Regions from separate parts of the Serinibacter salmoneus genome, predicted to be linked through region 1. Evidence: predicted binding sites of a transcription regulator. Region 1 holds the regulator's gene; the other holds the start of a gene.

Evidence for each region. The regulator LexA, encoded in region 1, represses DNA repair genes until DNA is damaged. The targets are predictions, from matches to a motif close to TCGAACANNTGTTCGA.
Region 2: the regulator LexA is predicted to act here: its motif matches at 4,887-4,902, upstream of uvrA (excinuclease ABC subunit UvrA).

The regions. Positions count from the first base shown of each region.
Region 1 covers NZ_PDJD01000001.1:1,038,156-1,048,213, forward strand. The annotation lists gene ATL40_RS04495 (YbjN domain-containing protein) at 1-46, opposite strand, end outside; gene miaA (tRNA (adenosine(37)-N6)-dimethylallyltransferase MiaA) at 80-1,003, shown strand; gene dapF (diaminopimelate epimerase) at 1,000-1,911, shown strand; gene ATL40_RS04510 (class I SAM-dependent methyltransferase) at 1,948-2,562, opposite strand; gene hflX (GTPase HflX) at 2,639-4,129, shown strand; gene ATL40_RS04520 (ATP-dependent DNA helicase) at 4,126-6,210, shown strand; gene ATL40_RS04525 (L-lactate dehydrogenase) at 6,237-7,214, shown strand; gene lexA (transcriptional repressor LexA) at 7,278-8,033, opposite strand; gene ATL40_RS04535 (LysM peptidoglycan-binding domain-containing protein) at 8,250-8,654, shown strand; gene nrdR (transcriptional regulator NrdR) at 8,726-9,178, shown strand; gene serA (phosphoglycerate dehydrogenase) at 9,200-10,058, opposite strand, start outside.
Region 2 covers NZ_PDJD01000001.1:1,447,025-1,457,082, forward strand. The annotation lists gene rapZ (RNase adapter RapZ) at 1-61, opposite strand, end outside; gene uvrC (excinuclease ABC subunit UvrC) at 58-2,001, opposite strand; gene uvrA (excinuclease ABC subunit UvrA) at 1,998-4,856, opposite strand; gene ATL40_RS06395 (YciI family protein) at 4,983-5,279, shown strand; gene ATL40_RS06400 (TerC family protein) at 5,301-6,317, opposite strand; gene ATL40_RS06405 (TerC family protein) at 6,323-7,330, opposite strand; gene uvrB (excinuclease ABC subunit UvrB) at 7,495-9,576, opposite strand; gene ATL40_RS06415 (OsmC family peroxiredoxin) at 9,694-10,058, shown strand, end outside.

The DNA.
Region 1 (10,058 bases):
GGGCACCCTGGATCGCGCGACGGAACCTGCTCCAGCCTCGGACCACGCACCCAGTCTACGGCGGGTAGCGTCGGTGCCCGTGTCAGTCGTACTCGCCCTCGTGGGCGCCACCGCCACCGGCAAGAGTGCCGCGGCCCTCGCCCTCGCGCAGCGTCACGACCTCGAGGTGATCAATGCCGACGCCATGCAGCTCTACCGCGGCATGGACATCGGGACCGCCAAGACGCCCCCCGCGCAGCGGGCGGGCGTGCCGCACCACCTCCTGGACATCCTGGAGGTGACGCAGGAGGCCGCCGTGGCGGACTATCAGGTGCTGGCTCGGCGGTGCATCGCCGAGGTGATCGCCCGCGGGCGCACCCCGGTGCTCGTGGGCGGCTCCGGCCTGTACCTGCGCGCCACCCTGGACCACCTGGAGTTCCCGGCGACCGACCCGGCCGTGCGGGCCCGGTGGGAGGAACGCGGCGAGCGCGAGGGGCCCGGCATGCTGCACGCCGAGCTGGAACGTCTCGATCCCGCCTCCGCCGAGCGGATCGGCAGCCGCAACACCAGGCGCCTGGTGCGCGCCCTGGAGGTCATCGAGCTCACCGGTCGGCCGTACTCGGCCACGCTGCCGACCTATACCTACGCGGACCTGGGCGTCGACGCCGTCGTGCAGGTCGGCCTGCGGGTGCCGCGCGAGCAGCTGCTGGAGCGCATCGCCTCGCGGGCCGAGGCCATGTTCGACTCGGGTCTGCTGGCCGAGACCGAGCACCTGCGCGAACTCGGCCTGGAGCGCGGCGTGACTGCCTCGCGCGCCGTCGGCTACGCGCAGGCCCTCGCGGTCCTGGACGGCCGACTCACCCGCGCGGAGGGCATCGAGCAGACCAGCATCGCCACCCGCCAGGTGGCACGCCGCCAGGTCAGTTGGTTCGGGCGGGACCCGCGCATCACCTGGCTGGAGGGCACGGCGGGCCTGGACGCCCAAGTCGCCGGGATCGAGCGCGCCGTAGGCTGGACGTCATGACGCTTCGCGGCCAGCGCCTGACCAAGGGACACGGAACCGGCAACGACTTCCTGCTGTTCACCGACCCCGACGCCGAGATCGCCGTGAACGCGCAGGAGGTGGCGGCGCTGTGCTCGCGGCACCACGGCGTGGGGGCCGACGGCGTGATCCGGGTGGCGCGCACCGCGGCGCTCGCGGCCGGCGAGAGCGTCGCGGCGCGCCTGGCGACCGACCACCCCGAGGCGGAGTGGTTCATGGACTACCGCAATGCCGATGGCTCGCTCGCGGAGATGTGCGGCAACGGCGTGCGGGTCTTCGTGCGCTACCTGATCGCCGAGGGCCTCGTGACACTCGGCGACGGGGAGATCCTCGCGATCGGCACCCGCGCCGGGGTGAAGTGGGTCAAGCGCGACGGCGAGGAGTTCGCCGTGGCGATGGGGCTGTGGAGCGCGCCCGGGGGCGAGGAGGCGCTGCGCCTGGGGGCCGACGCCGCGGTCGAGGTCGACGGCATCGAGGGCGCACGCCCGGGGCTGTCGATCGCGATGCCCAATCCGCACGTGGTGCTGGCGGTCGCGAGCGAGGAGGAGGTCGCTGCGGCGAACCTGCTGCGCACGCCTCGGGTGCAGCCCGTCCCCACCGATGGGACCAACGTGGAGATCGTGCACCCGATGGGCGAGACCGAGACGCCCGACGGCCTGGTCGGGGTGCTGCGGATGCGGGTCCACGAGCGGGGGTCCGGTGAGACGCAGTCCTGCGGCACCGGGGCGTGTGCCGCCGCCATCGCGGCCCGGGTGTGGATGGGCGAGGGTGCGCCGGAGCGCTGGATCGTGCACGTGCCTGGTGGCACGGTGCGGGTGCGGATCTGGCCGGATGCGCAGGTCGAGCTCGCGGGCCCCGCCGAGCTGGTCGCCGACGTCACGCTGCGCTGATCGGGCAGGGTGCGCCGCGCCCGAGCGGGCCGTGCCTCAGGCGGCGGGATGAGTCCGTGGCCGCACGCGCAGCACCCGGAAGCCCTTCTCGCTGGCCACCCGCTCACAGGGCATCGCCAGCGACTCCTGGATCCACCGGGCGAGGGAGTCCGAGCCCAGGTTCCGGGCCACCACGAGGTGCGCCTCGCCGTCGGGCCGCAACCGGGCGAGCCACCCCTTGAGCATGCCGTGCAGCACCTGCTTGCCCACCCGCACCGGCGGATTCGACCAGATCGCGGCGAAGGTGACGTCGCGGGGCATCGCATCCGGCGTCACCGTGCGCACCCCGCTCAGCCCATGGGCGGCGGCGTTGCGCGCGGTCAGGTCCAGTGCCCGCTCGTTCACATCCATCGCCCACACCCGGGAGGCCGGCGAGGCCTGGGCCATGGCCAGGGTGATCGGCCCCCAGCCGCACCCCAGGTCCAGCAGATCGCCCGTGGGTGGCTCGGGCACGTGGTCCAGGAGTACCCGGGTCCCGGTGTCCAGGTGCTGGGGGGAGAACACCCCGCCGGCGGTCACCACCTCCAGGGCGTGGCCGCGCAGGGTCACCTCGACGGTGCGCAGCTCGGCGGGGGAGGCTGGCTGTGCGGTGAAGTAGTGGTCTCCGGTCATCGCCCTCAGCCTAGGGGTTGCGCTCCTGGGGAAATCCGTGGAACTGCGCGGCGTGGCGTGGGACGATAGCGGCCTCATGGAACCAGACACCACCAAGCGCTCCGACCGCGACGAGGCGGCACGCGTCGTCGAGCGCATCCTTGCCCGGGCGGGCACCGCCGTCATGTCGGGCGACGTCTCCGCCTCCGACGCCGACGGCGAGCAGTTCGATCGCGAGGAGCGCGCGGCGCTGCGCCGCGTGGCCGGGCTCTCGACGGAACTGCAGGACGTCACCGAGGTCGAGTACCGCAGCCTGCGCCTGGAGCGCGTGGTGCTGGTCGGCATGTATTCCGACGACGCCGAGATGGCGGAGATCTCGCTGCGCGAGCTCGCGGCGCTCGCCGAGACCGCCGGCTCCCAGGTGCTGGACGGCCTGCTGCAACGCCGCCGGACCCCCGACCCTGGCACCTACCTGGGCTCCGGCAAGGCGAGCGAACTCGCCGGGATCGTTGCCTCCACCGGCGCCGACACCGTGGTGATCGACGGCGAACTCGCCCCCTCCCAACGCCGCGCCCTGGAGGACGTGGTGAAGGTGAAGGTGGTCGACCGCACCGCCCTGATCCTGGACATCTTCGCCCAGCACGCCAAGTCCCGGGAGGGCAAGGCGCAGGTGGAGCTGGCGCAGCTGGAGTACCTGCTGCCGCGGCTGCGCGGCTGGGGTGAGTCGATGTCCCGGCAGGCGGGTGGTCAGGTCGGCGGCGCCGGCGCCGGGATGGGCTCACGCGGCCCCGGTGAGACCAAGATCGAGCTGGACCGCCGTCGCATCCGCAACCGGATGGCGAAGCTGCGCCGCGAGATCGCCGCCATGGCACCCTCGCGCGCCGCCAAGCGCGCCCAGCGCAACGCCTCCTCGGTGCCCGCCGTCGCCATCGCCGGCTACACCAACGCCGGGAAGTCCTCGCTGCTGAACCGGCTCACCGGGGCCGGCGCCCTCGTGGAGAACGCTCTGTTCGCCACCCTGGACCCCACGGTGCGCCGGGCGAGCACCCCCGATGGCCGGCCGTTCACGATCGCCGACACCGTCGGGTTCGTGCGCGCCCTGCCGCACCAGCTCGTCGAGGCCTTCCGCTCCACCCTGGAGGAGGTGGGCGACGCGGATTTGCTGCTGCACGTGGTGGACGCGGCCCACCCGGACCCGGAGGGGCAGATCACCGCGGTGCGCACCGTGCTCGCCGAGATCGAGACCCTCGCGCAGATCCCCGAGATCATCGTGCTGAACAAGGCAGACATCGCCGATCCCGGCGTGCTCGCGCGACTGCACGCCATCGCCCCCCACGTGGTGGCGGTCTCCGCACACACCGGCCGGGGCGTCGCTGAACTGCGCGACCTCATCGCCGACCTCCTCCCGTTGCCGGCGGTGGAGGTGGACCTCGTGGTCCCCTACACCCGCGGCGACCTGGTCAGCCGGGTGCACGAGGGCGGCCAGATCCTGCACGAGGAGCACACCGCCGAGGGCACGCGCCTGCACGCGCGGGTCGATCACGCGCTCGCCGCCGCGCTGCGCGGGGAGACCTCCGCGGCATCGTGACGCTCGAGCAGGACTCCGCACGCCGCGACCGTCCCGACACCGCGGAGGGGCGCGCGGGCCCCGGGGAACCTCATGGCGAGGGCGAGTCCCCCGAGGCCGAGGGCGCGGAGGGAGCGAGCACCGAGGAGCGCGAGGCGCTGCGTGCGCTGGACGCGGTGGTCGCCGCGACCGGGGGGCAGCAGCGACCCGGCCAGCGCACGATGGCGCGGGCCGTGGCGCGTGCTCTGGACGGTGAGCGGCCCCTGCTCGTGGAGGCCGGGACCGGCACCGGGAAGTCCTTCGCCTACCTCGCTCCGGCGCTGCGCCACGCCGTCGTGCACCAGGAGCGGGTGGTGGTCTCCACCGCCACCCTCGCGCTCCAGCGACAGGTGCTCGCGAAGGACCTCCCGCGGGTGGTCGATGCCCTGGCCGCGGACCTGCCGCGCGAGCCGCAGGTGGCGCTGCTGAAGGGGTGGCACAACTACGTCTGCCGCCACAAACTCGCCGGCGGGTATCCCACCGAGGACGACGCGTTGTTCGCGCTCGAGCGGGGCGCCGAGCACCCCGGGGCCGAGCCCGGTGAGGGCCTGGGGGACCAGGTGGTGCGGGTCCGGGAGTGGGCCGAGACCACTGAGACCGGTGACCGTGACGAGCTCGTGCCCGGCGTCACCGACCGCGCCTGGCGTCAGGTGTCCGTGCCGGCCATGGACTGCCTCGGCACCCGCTGCCCGCTGCTGGAGGAGTGCTTCCCGGAGGCCGCACGCCGTGCCTCCCGGGAGGCCGACGTGGTGGTCACCAACCACGCCATGCTCGGGATCGCGGCCTCCGGCTCGACCGGGGTGCTGCCCGAGCACGACGTCCTCGTGGTCGACGAGGCGCACGAGTTGGTCGCCCGGTCCCGTGCCGCCGCCACCGCGGAGCTCTCCGCGGCCGCCGTGGAGCGGGTGGCGCGCTCCGCGCGCCGCGGCGCGGGGGTGGTGCTGGAGGACCTGGACGCGGCCGCCGTCGCGCTCGCCCAGGTGATGCGGGAGGTGCCGCCCGGCCGGCTGAAGGACGGCGCGGACGAGATCCTGCTCGGCGTGGTGACCCAGCTGGGCGCGGCGTGCCGCGAGGGCCTGCGCGCCACCAAACCGGGGGAGGGCGCGCCACCTTCCGGAGGTCTGACCGCTGCGCGCAGTGCGCTCACCGCGCTCGTGGAGGTCTGTGACCGCCTGCTGTCGGATTCCGTGGCCACCCGACGCGACGTGCTGTGGTGCACCGAGCGGGAGGACGGCTCCCGGAGACTGTGGATCGCGCCCCTGGAGGTGGCGCCCCTGGTGGCCGAGAACCTGCTCGCCGACCATCACGCCGTGCTCACCTCCGCGACCCTGCGCGTGGGGGGTGAGTTCACCTCCTTCGCCCACGACATCGGCCTCCACCAGGGCCAGGACTACGCCAGCCTCGAGGTCCCCGCCCCGTTCGACTACCGCAAGCAGGCCATCCGGTACATCGCCGGGCACCTCCCGCCGCCGGCGTCGGGGATCTCCGATGCGGCGCTGGCGGAACTCACCGAACTCCTCGTCGCCGGCGGTGGGGGCGCGCTCGGATTGTTCTCCTCGCGGCGAGCGGCGGAGCGCGCCGCCGAGCACGTGCGAGCCACCACTGACCTCGAGGTGCTCTGCCAGGGCGAGGACGTGCTGCCCACCCTGGTCTCCCGGTTCGCCGCGGACCCTGCCGTGAGCCTGTTCGGCACGCTCTCGCTGTGGCAGGGCGTGGACGTGCCGGGGCCGAGCAATCGCCTCGTGATCATCGACCGGATCCCGTTCCCGAGACCGGACGACCCGATCATCCAGGCTCTCTCGGAGGCCGCCACGGCACGGGGAGCCAACGACTTCATGGCGGTCTCGGCGACCCATGCGGCGCTGCTGCTCGCGCAGGGCGTCGGGCGCCTGATCCGCGCGACCAGTGACCGCGGCGTGGTGGCGATCCTGGACTCGCGCCTCGCACGTGCCCGCTACGCGCCGTTCCTCCTGCGTTCCTTGCCGGACATGTGGCCGACGACCGATCCGGCGCTGGTGCGCTCCGCGCTGGCGCGTCTAGCGGGTGAGACCACCCCCGTGTGAGGGCCCCCTGGCCCTAGGATCGGGGTATGACCGAGACGCCAGTCCCCACCGCCCGGCCATCCTCCACCGTCGCCATCATCGGCGCAGGCTCCGTGGGCGCCACCCTCGCCTACGCGGCACTCGTGCGCGGCGCTGCCCGCAACGTGGTGCTCTACGACATCAACAAGGCGAAGGTCGAGGCCGAGGCCGCCGACATCGGCCACGGCATCGAGTTCATCTCCCAGGCCACCATCGAGGGCAGTGATGACATCGAGATCTGCCGGGATGCGGACCTCGTCGTGTTCACCGCCGGCGCCAAGCAGCATCCCGGCCAGAGCCGGATGGATCTCGCGGCCAACACCGTGGGACTGGTGAAGAAGGTGCTGCCCTCGGTGATGGAGGTGGCGCCGAACGCGATGCACATGATGGTGACCAACCCCGTGGACGTGGTCACCTACGCGGCACAGCAGATCACCGGGCTCCCACCGAGCCACGTCTTCGGTTCCGGCACCGTGCTGGACTCCTCCCGATTGCGCTACCTGATCGCCCGGGAGTGCAAGGTGGCCGTCCAGAGCGTGCACGCCTACGTGCTCGGTGAGCACGGCGACAGCGAGGTGCCGATGTGGAGCTCGGCGTCCATCGGCGGTGTGCCGCTGCTGGACTGGCTCGGGGAGGACGGCGAGCCCTTGTTCACCGACGCTGTGCGCAGCCGCATCGGTCGTGACGTGGTGCACGCTGCCTACCAGATCATCGAGGGCAAGGGGGCGACGAACTACGCGGTGGGCCTCGCCGTCACCCGCATCATCGAGGCAGTGCTGCGCAACGAGCACCGCGTGCTCCCGGTCTCCACCCGCATCGACGACGACTTCCTCGGGATCCATGACGTGTGCCTGTCGATGCCCACCGTGGTCGACGCCGGTGGCGCCGTGCGGCGCCTGGGCATCCCGATGAGCCAGCACGAGATGGCACGTGTGCAGGCGAGCGGCCGCAGCATCCGTGAGGCGGCGCGTAGCCTCGGGTTCTGAACGTCCGCCTGTCACGCGAAGGGCCGCCGCATCCAGGAGATGCGGCGGCCCTTCGCTGTTCGATCAGAGGCTGCGCAGCACGGCGACCACGCGCCCCAGGATCTGGGCGTTGCGGCCGTCGATCGGGGAGAACGCGGGGTTCGCGGGCATCAGCCAAAGTTCGTCCGACGTGCGCCTGAGCGTCTTCACGGTGGCCTCACCGTCGATCATCGCGGCCACGATCTCGCCGTTCTCGGCATCGCGTTGCTCGCGGATCACCACCCAGTCGCCGTCGCAGATCGCGGCCTCGATCATCGACTCGCCGACCACCTGGAGCAGGAAGAGCGTGCCGTCGCCCACGATGCGGCGGGGGAGGGCCACCACATCCTCCACGCTCTGCTCGGCCAGGATCGGCCCGCCCGCGGCGATGCGGCCCACCAAGGGCACGTAGGAGGTGTCGGAGGAGGGCGGTTCGGGCAGCACCACGGGGGCGACCTGAGCGCCGGCCTGGTCCTGGTTCTTGCGCAGGGGAATGGTGCGGGCCGTGGCCGCGGCCGCCGCGGCGGCGTCCGAGCGGGGGGTGATGCCCGGAGCGGCGGAGACCGTCTCGGGCAGCGCCACCACCTCCATGGCCCGCGGCCGGTGCGGGTCACGCCGGAGGTAGCCCTTCGTCTCCAACTGCTGGAGCTGATGCTTCACGCTCGAGGGTGAGGTCAGGCCGACCGCCTCGCCGATCTCCCGCATGCTCGGGGGATACCCGCGCTCGGTGATGCTGGCGGAGATGACATCGAGTACCGCACGTTGGCGGACGGTCAGCACTCGCGTCTCGCGTATCGACATGGTCTCGTCTCCCGGTTCCGGCGGCAACGGCGCCCTCGAAGGCTGGATGTCAGTCCTCGGTGCTGTGGTGTCCCTGTGACCCACTGCTCACAGCCTACGGCCTCGAGGGTGAATTGGTGCGACACCTGTTCGAATCGGGGTGTCGACATTCGGCGGGTCGCGCGGTACGGTATCGAACAACCGTACGACGTACAGACGTTCGAAGGGAGTCGGGACATGACGACGATGACGATGGCGACGGTCACCGCGGTGCCCCCCGCTCCGGCGCGCGGCGCCGGGGCGAGCATCCGGCATGGTGCACGGGCAAGTCGTCCGGGAGCCTCGGCCCCGGCAGCCATGCGCCTGACCCGGCGTGGCCGTGCGGTCTTCGCCTCGTTGGGCGTGGCGCTCGCCCTGGCCGTCGGTGCGGTCGCGGGGGTTGCCGTGGCGGCCACGGACGGCGATGCGATGGTCACCCAGGTTCACACGGTCAGCGCCGGGGAGTCCCTGTGGAGCATCGCCGCGGGGCACACTCAGCCCGGGCAGGATGTGCGCGAGACGATCTCGATGCTGACGGAGCTGAACGACCTGGCGAGCGTGGACCTGATGGCAGGCCAGCAACTGCAGGTACCGGCTCCCTGAGCGGCCGGGTGCGCGTGTCAGAATGGGCGCCGGTCGCGGCATCGCGGCCGACCAGCCGGACGGAGACCCACGTGCACTGCCCTTTCTGTCGTCACACGGACACGCGGGTGGTGGACTCGCGCGCGAGCGAGGACGGTTCGTCCATTCGGCGGCGCCGGCAGTGTCCGCAGTGTCATCGACGCTTCAGCACCGTGGAGGCCACGAGCCTGTCGGTGGTGAAGCGCTCGGGAGTCGTGGAGCCGTTCAGCCGGGAGAAGGTCGTCTCCGGGGTCCGTAAGGCGTGTCAGGGCCGTCCCGTCGGGGAGGACAGTCTCGCGTTGCTGGCCCAGCGCGTGGAGGAGTCCCTGCGTGCCTCGGGAGCCGCGGAGATCGATGCGCACGATATCGGCCTGGCGATCCTCGGTCCGCTGCGCGAACTCGATGAGGTCGCCTACCTGCGCTTTGCCTCCGTCTACCAGGACTTCGGTTCGCTCGCCGATTTCGAGGCGGCGATCGCTACCCTACGGGCCGAGGGCCGCGGCTGACGCGGCCCGGCCGTCCGGCGCTCAACCGCGGTGGACGACGGCGCGGATCGTGGTGGGCAGCGCTTCCAGCTCGGCGACGATCGCGGCGGGCTCCTCGCCGGCGATGTCCGTGACGGCGTACCCGATCTCCCCCCAGGTTCCCAGAACCTGGTACTCCACATTCGCTCCGTGCTTGGCAAGTGCGTCGTTCAGCGACGCCATGACGCCGGGGACGTTGGAGTGCAACAGCGCGATCCGGTGCGTACCCACCCGGGGGTGGTCGAGCACCAGGCCCGGCACGTTCACCGAGAGGTAGGTGGCGCCCGCGCGGGCGTAGTCCCGCAGCTTGCCGGCCACGAACACGCCGATGTCGTGCTGGGCCTCCTCGGTGGATCCGCCGATGTGCGGCGTGAGGATCACGTTCGCGAGCCCGCGCAGTTCGCTGTCGAACGGATCACCCTTCGAACGGGGCTCCTCCGGGAAGACATCGACGGCCGCTCCCGCGAGCGAGCCGTCCAGGACCCGCTCGCGCAGCACCGAGTAGTCCACGAGGAAGCCGCGTGAGAGGTTGAGGAAGATCGCGCCGGTGCGCATCGCGGCGAACTGCTGGGCGCCGAACATTCCCGCATTGCCCGGACGGCCGTCCACGTGCAACGTCACGATGTCTGCCTGCTCGAGCAGCTCCTCGAGCGAGGACATGCGCCGGGCATTGCCCAGTGCGAGCTTCTCCGCGGTGTCGTAGAACACCACGTGCATACCCAGGGCCTCGGCCACCACGGAGAGCTGCGTGCCGATGTTCCCGTACCCGACGATGCCCAGGGTTCGTCCGCGCACCTCGTGCGCCCCGGTCGCGGACTTGTTCCACAGGCCCGCGTGCAGGGAGGAGTTCTGAACGGTCAGG
Region 2 (10,058 bases), 410 kb from region 1:
GGTCTGCCTCACCGGGCAGTGCCTCGCCCGCAGGCGGGTCGGGCGGCGGCTTCTCGGTCATGGCTCCAGGATGCCAGGTGCCGCCAGTGCCTCGCTGAGGGTGGCCGCGAGCCGCGGGCCGAATCCCTTCACCGCGGCGATCTCCTCCACGCTCGCAGCCCGGATGCCCTTGACGGAACCGAACTGCTTCAGCAGGGCCTTCTGCCGCGCCGGGCCGAGGCCCGGGATGTCGTCGAGCACGGACCGGGTCATCGCCGCGCCGCGCCGCTTGCGGTGCGCGGTGATGGCGAAGCGGTGGGCCTCGTCCCGGATCCGCTGCAGCAGGTAGAGGCCCTCGGAGGTGCGGGGCAGGACCAGGGGGAACTCCTCCCCCGGTAGCCACACCTCCTCCAGGCGCTTGGCCAGACCGATCAGCGCCACATCCACCACACCCGCCTCGGACACGGCCCGGGCGGCGGCCGCCACCTGGGGGGCTCCGCCGTCGACCACGATGAGGTTGGGCGGGTAGGCGAAGCGGCGCGGCCTGCCCGTGTCGGGGTCCACCCGCCCCAGCGGCACGCCGTCGGCATCCACCTCGGTGGAGGTGGCCGAGGCCTCCCGCTCCTGGGCCAGGCGCCGCAAGCGGCGCGTGAGGACCTCGTGCATCGCCTCGGTATCGTCCCTGGCACCCTCGCCGGACTCACCCCGCACCACGAACTGGCGGTAGTCGGACTTCTTGGGCAGTCCGTCCTCGAAGACCACCATGGACCCGACCTGGTGCGTACCGCCCGTGGTGGAGATGTCGTAGCACTCGATCCGCAGCGGCGAGGCCGGCAGGTCCAACTCCTCCTGCAGCTGCGCGAGCGCCAGCGACCGAGCCGTGAGGTCGCCGGCGCGGCGTGTCTTGTGCAGGGCCAGGGCGCCGTCGGCATTGCTGCGGACGGTGTCCATCAGGGCGCGCTTGTCCCCGCGCTGGGGCACCCGGATCTCCACCCGGGAGCCGCGCGTGTTGCTGAGCAGTTCGGTCAGTTCGGGGGCGTCCGCGGGGAGCACCGGGACCAGGACCTCCCGGGGCACCTCCACGCCACGCTCGGCGTAGACCTGCTGCAGGAGACGCTCGGTGAGCTCGCTCTCGTCGAGGTCCTCCACGCGTTCGGACACCCAGCCCCGCTGCCCGCGGATCCGGCCGCCGCGGACGTGGAAGACCTGGACGGAGATCTCCAGCTCGTCGCTGGCCAGGGCGAACACGTCCGCGTCGGTCCCATCCGGCAGGACCACAGCATTCTTCTCCACCACGCGGCGCAGCGCCGCCAGGTCATCGCGCAGGCGCGCCGCACGCTCGAAGTCGAGCTCGTCGGACGCCTCCCGCATCTGCCGCTCGACGCGCCGCACGAACGTCGCGGTCTCCCCCGCCATGAACCGGCAGAAGTCCTCCGCCAGGTCACGGTGCTCGGCCGGTGAGATCCGACCCACGCACGGCGCCGAGCACTTCTCGATGTAGCCCAGCAGGCACGGGCGCCCGCTGGCCGCGGCGCGCCGGTAGACCCCCGCGCTGCAACTGCGGATCGGGAACACCCGCAGCAGCAGGTCCACGGTCTCGCGGATCGCCCAGGCATGGGAGTAGGGCCCGAAGTAGCGGGTGCCGGCGCGCTTCGCCCCGCGCATCACCTGCACCCGGGGGATCTCCTCGGCCATCGTGACGGCGAGGTAGGGGTAGGACTTGTCGTCACGGTACTTGACGTTGAAGCGCGGGTCGAACTCCTTGATCCAGGAGTACTCCAGGCTCAGTGCCTCCACCTCGGTGCCCACCACGGTCCACTGCACCTGACTCGCGGTGGTCACCATCCGCGCCGTGCGCGGATGCAGGGTGTGCAGCGGCGCGAAGTAGTTGGCCAGACGCGCGCGCAGGCTCTTGGCCTTGCCGACGTAGATGACGCGGCCGGTGGGGTCGCTGAAGCGGTACACCCCCGGGGAGTCGGGGATCTCCCCGGGGGCCGGACGGTAGGAGGCGGGGTCGCTCACGCCCCGACGCGCTCGCGCTCGGGTGCCTCCAGGAGATCCTGCAGGAAGGAACCGGTATAGCTCTCCGGGACGCGGGCCACGTCCTCCGGTGTGCCCTGCGCCACCACGCGCCCGCCGCCGGAGCCGCCCTCCGGTCCCATGTCGATCACCCAGTCGGCGTTGCGGATCACGTCCAGGTTGTGCTCGATCACCAGCACGGAGTTGCCCTTGTCCACCAGGCCCTGCAGCACCTCGAGCAGGCGACGGATGTCCTCGAAGTGCAGACCCGTGGTCGGCTCGTCCAGCACGTAGACCGTGCGACCGGTGCTGCGCCGCTGCAACTCGCTGGCGAGCTTCACGCGCTGCGCCTCGCCGCCCGAGAGGGTCGTCGCGCTCTGCCCCAGCCGCACGTACCCCAGGCCCACGTTCACCAGAGTGGTCAGGTGCCGCGCGATCGCCGGGACGGCGGCGAAGAAGTCCGCCGCCTCGGAGATCGGCATGTCCAGCACCTCGGCGACCGTCTTGCCCTTGTAGCGCACCTCGAGGGTCTCCCGGTTGTACCGCGCCCCCTCGCACACCTCGCAGGGCACGTAGACGTCCGGCAGGAAGTTCATCTCGATCTTCAGGGTGCCATCGCCGCTGCACGCCTCGCAGCGTCCGCCCTTGACGTTGAAGGAGAACCGCCCCGGCCCGTAGCCGCGCACCTGCGCCTCCTGGGTCTGCGCGAAGAGCTTGCGCACGTGGTCCCAGACGCCGGTGTAGGTGGCGGGGTTGGAGCGCGGCGTGCGGCCGATCGGCCCCTGGTCCACGTGGACCACCTTGTCGAGGTTGTCCAGGCCGGTCACCCGCTTGTGCCTACCGGGGACGCGTCGCGCCTTGTTCAGTTCGTTCGCGAGCACGGTGTACAGGATCGAGTTCACCAGCGTCGACTTCCCGGATCCGGAGACCCCCGTGACGGCGGTGAGCACGCCGAGCGGGAAGGTGACCGTGACGTCGTGCAGGTTGTTCTCGCGGGCACCCACCACGGTGACCTCGCGCCCGGGGGTCGGGGCGCGGCGCGTGGCGGGCACGGGGATCGAGCGGCGGCCGGCGAGGTAGGCCCCGGTCACGGACTCCTTCGCGCTCAGCAGCCCCGCGTAGTCCCCCGAGTGCACGATCCGGCCGCCGTGTTCGCCGGCGCCCGGGCCGATGTCCACCACCCAGTCCGCGGCGCGGATGGTGTCCTCGTCGTGTTCGACGACGATGAGGGTGTTCCCGAGGTCGCGCAGCCGGGTCAAGGTGTCGATGAGGCGGCGGTTGTCCCGCTGGTGCAGCCCGATGCTGGGCTCGTCCAGCACGTAGAGCACGCCCACCAGTCCGGAACCGATCTGGGTGGCGAGGCGGATGCGCTGCGCCTCGCCACCCGAGAGGGTGGCGCTCGGACGCGAGAGGGTGAGGTAGTCCAGGCCCACGTCGAGCAGGAAGGAGAGCCGAGCCTGGATCTCCTTGAGCACGGCGCCGGCCACGACCTGCTCGCGGGGCCCGAGCTCGAGGCGCTCCAGCACCTCCTTGGCGCCGTCGATGGACAGGTCGCACAACTGCGCGATGGAGTAGCCGGAGACCCGCACGGCGAGCACCTCGGGCTTGAGGCGGGCGCCCTGGCACACCGGGCAGGGCACCTCACGCATGTAGCCCTCGTACCGTTCGCGCGAGTAGTCCGACTCGGTCTCGGCGTGACGGCGCTTGACGAAGGAAAGCACCCCCTCGAAGCCGGAGGAGTACTGACGCTGCCGACCCCACCGGTTGGTGTAACGGACCTTCACCTCGTGGTCCTCACCGTGCAGCAGGGCCTTCTTCGCGCGGGCGGGCAGGGCGCGCCACGGGACGTCCATGGCGAACCCCAGTTGCTCCGCCAGGGCGGTCATCTGCCGTTGGAAGTACTCGGCACTGCCCTGGGTCCAGGGCGCGATCGCCCCCTCGGCCAGGCTCAGCTCGTCGTCGGGCACCACGAGGTCGGGGTCCACCTCCAGTCGCGTGCCGATGCCGGTGCACTCGGGGCAGGCACCGTAGGGGGCGTTGAAGGAGAACGTGCGCGGCTCGATCTCGTCCAGCGCGAGCGGGTGGTCGTTGGGGCAGGCGCGCTTCTCGGAGAAGCGCCGCTCGCGCTGCGGGTCCTCGGGCTCCAGGTCCACGAGGTCCACGAGCACCAGGCCCTCGGCCAGACGCAGTGCGGTCTCGACGGAGTCGGTGATGCGCTGCTTCGCGCTGGCGCGGACCACGAGGCGGTCCACGACCACGTCGATGGTGTGCTTGAGCTTCTTCTCCAGCGCCGGCGGCTCCGCGAGCGGCACCACCTCGCCGTCCACCCGGGCGCGCGCGAACCCCTGCTGCCGCAGGTCGCGGAAGAGGTCCTCGTACTCACCCTTGCGGCCCCGCACCACGGGTGCGAGCACCTGGAACCTGGTGCCCTCCTCCAGCTCGAGCAGGCGGTCGACGATCTGCTGCGGGGTCTGGGAGGTGACACGCTCCTGACAGACCGGGCAGTGCTGGGTCCCGGCGCGGGCGAACAGCAGCCGCAGGTAGTCATACACCTCGGTGATCGTGCCCACCGTCGAGCGCGGGTTGCGGTTCGTGGACTTCTGGTCGATCGACACGGCCGGGGAGAGTCCCTCGATGAAGTCGACGTCCGGCTTGTCCATCTGCCCCAGGAACTGCCGGGCGTAGGCGGACAGGGACTCCACGTACCGACGCTGGCCCTCGGCGAAGATGGTGTCGAAGGCCAGGGAGGACTTGCCGGATCCCGACAGCCCGGTGAACACGACCAGGCTGTCACGCGGCAGGTCGATCGAGACGTTGCGCAGGTTGTGCTCGCGGGCACCCGAGACGATGAGACTCACGCCGCCATGCTAATCGCGCCCACCCCCATCTCGCACAGATGTTCGAGCAGAGCGGAATCCAGATCGTGCTCGCTAGGCTGATCGCGCGGCCGGGACCGGCCCGTCGCGCAACCACCGGAGGACACCGTGGCCGTTCAGATCGTCGAGTACCGCTACCAGGTGGGCGCACAGGCCGAGCGGCTGCGCGACGAGGTGCGCCCGCGGCACCGCGACTTCCTGCGCACCCTCCTGGACGCCGGGAGCCTGCTGGCCTCCGGGCCGCTGGTCGAGACTCCGGGCGCGATGCTGCTCCTCGTGGCGCCCGATGCCGAGGCGGCGACGGCGTTACTCGCCGAGGACCCGTTCCTGACCGAGGGTGTGGTGGCCGAGGTCGGGGTCCGCGGGTGGAAGCCGGTGATCGGCCCGTTCGCCGACCGGATCTGAGGGACCCGCGGGGCGGGACGGTCAGCGGGAGGCGTCCTCGGCGTCCTGGGTGTCCTGGGTGTCCTGGACGCGCGGCGGCCAGAGCAGGCTCGCGACGGCGGCGATGGCCAGGAAGCCGATGATGACCGCCAGCGAGAGCCAGGTGGGGATCTCCGGCGCCCACGGCACCCCCTGACCACCGTTGATGAACGGCACCGTGTTGCCGTGCAGGGCCTCCAGGATGAGCTTCACCCCGATGAAGGCGAGCACCGCCGCGAGGCCGTAGCTGAGGTAGGCGAGGCGCTCCATGAGCCCATCCAGCATGAAGTACAGCTGGCGCAGGCCCATGAGCGCGAAGATGTTGGCGCTGAAGACGATGAACGGGTCACTGGTGAGCCCGAAGATCGCCGGGATCGAGTCCAGCGCGAACAGCAGGTCGGTGGTGCCGAGCGCGAGGATGACCAGGAGCATCGGCGTGACCATGCGCCGGCCGTCGATGCGGGTGGTCAGGCGCGCACCGTCGTAGTCCGGGGCGACGGGCATCACGCGCCGCACCACCCGCACCAGGACGTTCTCGGAGTACTCCTCCTCGTTCTGCCCGCCGACCATCTTCACGGCGGTGACCAGCAGCACCACCCCGAAGAGGTAGAACACCCAGCTGAAGCGCTCGATGATCGCGGCACCCACGAGGATCAGGCCCGCCCGCAGCACCAGGGCGATGAGGATGCCGATCATCAGGGTGCGCTGCTGCTGCAGGTGCGGCACCGCGAAGGAGCCCATGATGAGGGCGAACACGAACAGGTTGTCCAGCGAGAGGGAGTACTCCGTGAGCCACCCGGCCAGGAACTCCCCCGCCGGCGCGCTGCCGCCCACCGTGAGGACAAGGAGGGCGAACACGAGCGCGAGGCCGACGTAGAAGGCGACCCAGCGCGCGCTCTCGGCGAAGCTGGGCACGTGCGGACGCCGCCCGACGACCACCAGGTCGATCACGAGGATGGCCGCGAGTACCACCAGTGAGGCGACCTCGAACCAGAGCGGCAGCTCGTGCGTGCCCAGCACCCCGATCAGTCCCGCGCGCCGTCGTCGTCGGCCGCGGCGGATGTGAGCGCGGCATCCCGCCGGGACTTGGCCAGGCTCGCGACGGTGGTGATCGTCAGCACCCCGACGATGAAGATCAGCGAGAAGGCGATGGACACCTCGGGCACGCTGACGTGCTCACCGCCGTTGATGAACGGGAGCTCGTTCTCATGCAACGCGTGCAGCACGAGCTTGACCCCGATGAACGCGAGGATCGCCGCCAGGCCGTAGTTCAGGTACACGAGGCGGTCCAGCAGGCCGTCCACCAGGAAGAAGAGCTGCCGCAGCCCCAGCAGGGAGAAGGCGTTGGCGGCAAAGATCAGGAAGACCTCCTGGGTGAGGCCGAAGATCGCGGGGATCGAGTCGATCGCGAACAGGATGTCGGCGCTGCCGATCGCCACCATCACCAGCAGCATCGGCGTGATGTGCCAGCGGCCGTCGTGCTTCACCCAGATCCGGTCGCCGTGGTAGGAATCCGTCACCGGGAAGATCCGGCGCACCCAGCGCACGAGGAAGTTCTCGCGCTTCTCGTCAGTCTCCTCGGTGTGACGCAGCTGCGCGATCGCCGTCCAGATCAGGAACGCACCGAAGATGTAGAACACCCAGGCGAAGTTGTTGACGATCTCCGCACCGATGAAGATGAAGATCGTGCGCAGCACGAGTGCCAGGATGATGCCGACGAACAGCACCTTCTGCTGGTTCTCGCGCGGCACCGAGAACGCGCCCATGATCAGGACGAACACGAAGAGGTTGTCCAGGGAGAGGCTCTTCTCGGTGATGTAGCCCGCGAAGTACTCAGCGCCGTAGGGGCTCGGGAACATCACGAGGATGGCGACCCCGAACAGCAGCGCGATCGCGACGTAGGCCGCCGACCAGATCGCCGCCTCGCGCAGGGTCGGTGCGTGCGGCTTACGGACGTGGCCGAACAGGTCGACGGCCAGCATCGCGACGATGCCGGCCACTGTGACCGCCCACAACCAGACAGGAACATCCATGGGTACACCCTTCGGTACCGACGACTGGGAACCGAAGGTCTTCTCCGGCCGCGTGCGGCCCAGCAGCACCGGGAACCCGCCGTTGGGCGCCGTGGTGACGATGCTGCTGCTCGGGAGTACTCCCCTTCGTCGTCAGAGCATACGCGATGAGGGCGCGCCCGCCCTCAACTCGTGGCGGCCACCATCTGGCGCAACTCCTTCTTCAGGTCGGAGATCTCGTCGCGCAGCCGCGCCGCGACCTCGAACTTGAGCTCGGCGGCTGCGGTGTGCATCTGGTCGGAGAGTTCCTGGATGAGCTCCGCGAGGTCCGATGCCGCGGCACCGGCCAGGCGCTCACGAGCCGAGGAGCCCGTGGGCTTCGGCGCCGCCCCGCCCTTGCGGTAGCCACCCGCGAGCAGTTCCTTGGTGTCGACGTCCTCGCGCGCGAGCTGATCGGTGATGTCGGTGATCCGCTTGCGCAGCGGGGTCGGGTCGATCCCGTGCTCGGCGTTGTAGGCGAGCTGCTTCTCCCGGCGCCGGTCGGTCTCTTCCAGCGCGCGCCGCATGGACGGCGTGATGGTGTCGGCGTACATGTGCACCTGGCCCGAGACGTTGCGCGCCGCGCGACCGATCGTCTGGATGAGGGAGGTCTCCGAACGCAGGAACCCCTCCTTGTCGGCATCCAGGATCGCCACCAGGGAGACCTCGGGTAGGTCGAGGCCCTCGCGCAGCAGGTTGATTCCCACCAGCACGTCGTACACGCCCATCCGCAGGTCGCGCAGCAGTTCGATGCGCCTGAGGGTGTCCACCTCCGAGTGCAGGTAGGCGACCTTCACCCCCCGCTCGAGCAGGTAGTCCGAGAGGTCCTCGGCCATCTTCTTCGTCAGGGTGGTCACCAGCACGCGCTCGTCGCGCTCGGTGCGCTGGCGGATCTCCCCGAGCAGGTCGTCGATCTGCCCCTTCGGGGGCTTGATCACCACCTGCGGATCCACCAGCCCGGTGGGCCGGATGACCTGCTCCACCACGCCGTCGGACTGCCCCAGTTCGTAGTCGCCGGGGGTCGCGGACAAGAACACGGTCTGCCCGATCCGCTCCAGGAACTCCTCCCAGCGCAGCGGCCGGTTGTCCATGGCGCTCGGGAGGCGGAACCCGTGGTCCACGAGGGTGCGCTTGCGGGAGGAGTCGCCCTCGAACATCGCGCCGATCTGCGGCACGGTCTGGTGCGACTCGTCGATGATGAGCAGGAAGTCCTCCGGGAAGAAGTCCAGCAGGGTGTTGGGTGCGGACCCCGGCACGCGGCCGTCGATGTGGCGGGAGTAGTTCTCGATGCCGGAGCACGTGCCGATCTGCCGCATCATCTCGATGTCGTACGTGGTGCGCATCCGCAGCCGCTGCGCCTCCAGCAACCGGCCACCGCCCTCGAGTTCGGCGAGGCGTTCCTCGAGCTCCGCCTCGATGGTGCCGATCGCGCGCTCCATGCGCTCGGGGCCGGCGACGTAGTGCGTGGCCGGGAAGATGTGGATCTCCTCCTCCTGCCGCACCACGTCACCCGTCAACGGGTGCAGGGTGGCGATCGCCTCGATGTCGTCCCCGAAGAACTCGATCCGGATCGCCAGCTCCTCGTACACGGGGATGATCTCCACCGTGTCCCCCCGTACCCGGAAGGTGCCGCGCTGGAAGGAGGCGTCGTTGCGGGCGTACTGCATGGTGACGAACTGCCGCAGCAGCGCGTCGCGATCCACCACGTCCCCCACCCGCAGCCGCACCATCCGGTCCACGTACTCCTGGGGCGTGCCCAGGCCGTAGATGCAGGACACGGAGGCGACCACCACCACGTCGCGCCGGGTGAGCAGCGAGTTCGTGGCGGAGTGCCGCAACCGTTCCACCTCCTCGTTGATCGAGGAGTCCTTCTCGATGTAGGTGTCCGAGGAGGGCACGTACGCCTCGGGCTGGTAGTAGTCGTAGTAGGAGACGAAGTACTCCACCGCATTGTTCGGCAGCAGCTCCCGGAACTCCGTGGCCAGCTGCGCGGCAAGGGTCTTGTTCGGCGCCATCACCAGGGTGGGGCGTTGGACCTGTTCGATGAGCCACGCGGTGGTCGCGGACTTCCCGGTGCCGGTGGCGCCGAGCAGCACGATGTCCTTCTCCCCCGCGTTCAGCCGCTCGGTCAACTCCGCGATCGCCGTGGGCTGGTCGCCTGAGGGCGTGTACTCCGAGACCACCTCGAACGGGGCGACGGTGCGCTGCAGATCGGATACGGGTCGCATGCGACAACGGTACGTGGGCCCTCCGACATCCTGACACCACTCGACACCGACCACACCCACGGGGGCAGGATGGTGACGAGGTGGCGCACGCCACCACCCGTCGACGAAGGGACTGCCATGCCCACCCCCACCACCTCCAGCGCGAGCACGGTCTGGCTCGGCGACCTCGCCTCCGGCTCCGGCCGCACCGAACCCGCCAGCGGCGCCTTCGGCCCCGTGGACGTCTCCTGGAAGTCGCGCACCGGCGAGATGGGCGGCCAGACGACCCCGGAGGAGCTCATCGCCACGGCGCACGCGTCCTGCTACGCGATGGCGCTCTCCCACGAGCTCGCCGGGAAGGGCACCCCGCCCACCCGGGTGGAGACCTCCGCCGCGGTCGACTTCGTGGCCGGTGAGGGCATCACCGGCATCGCCCTGACGGTCGAGGCCGAGGTGCCCGGGATCTCCGAGGAGGACTTCCTCGCCGTCGCCGAGGCCGCCAA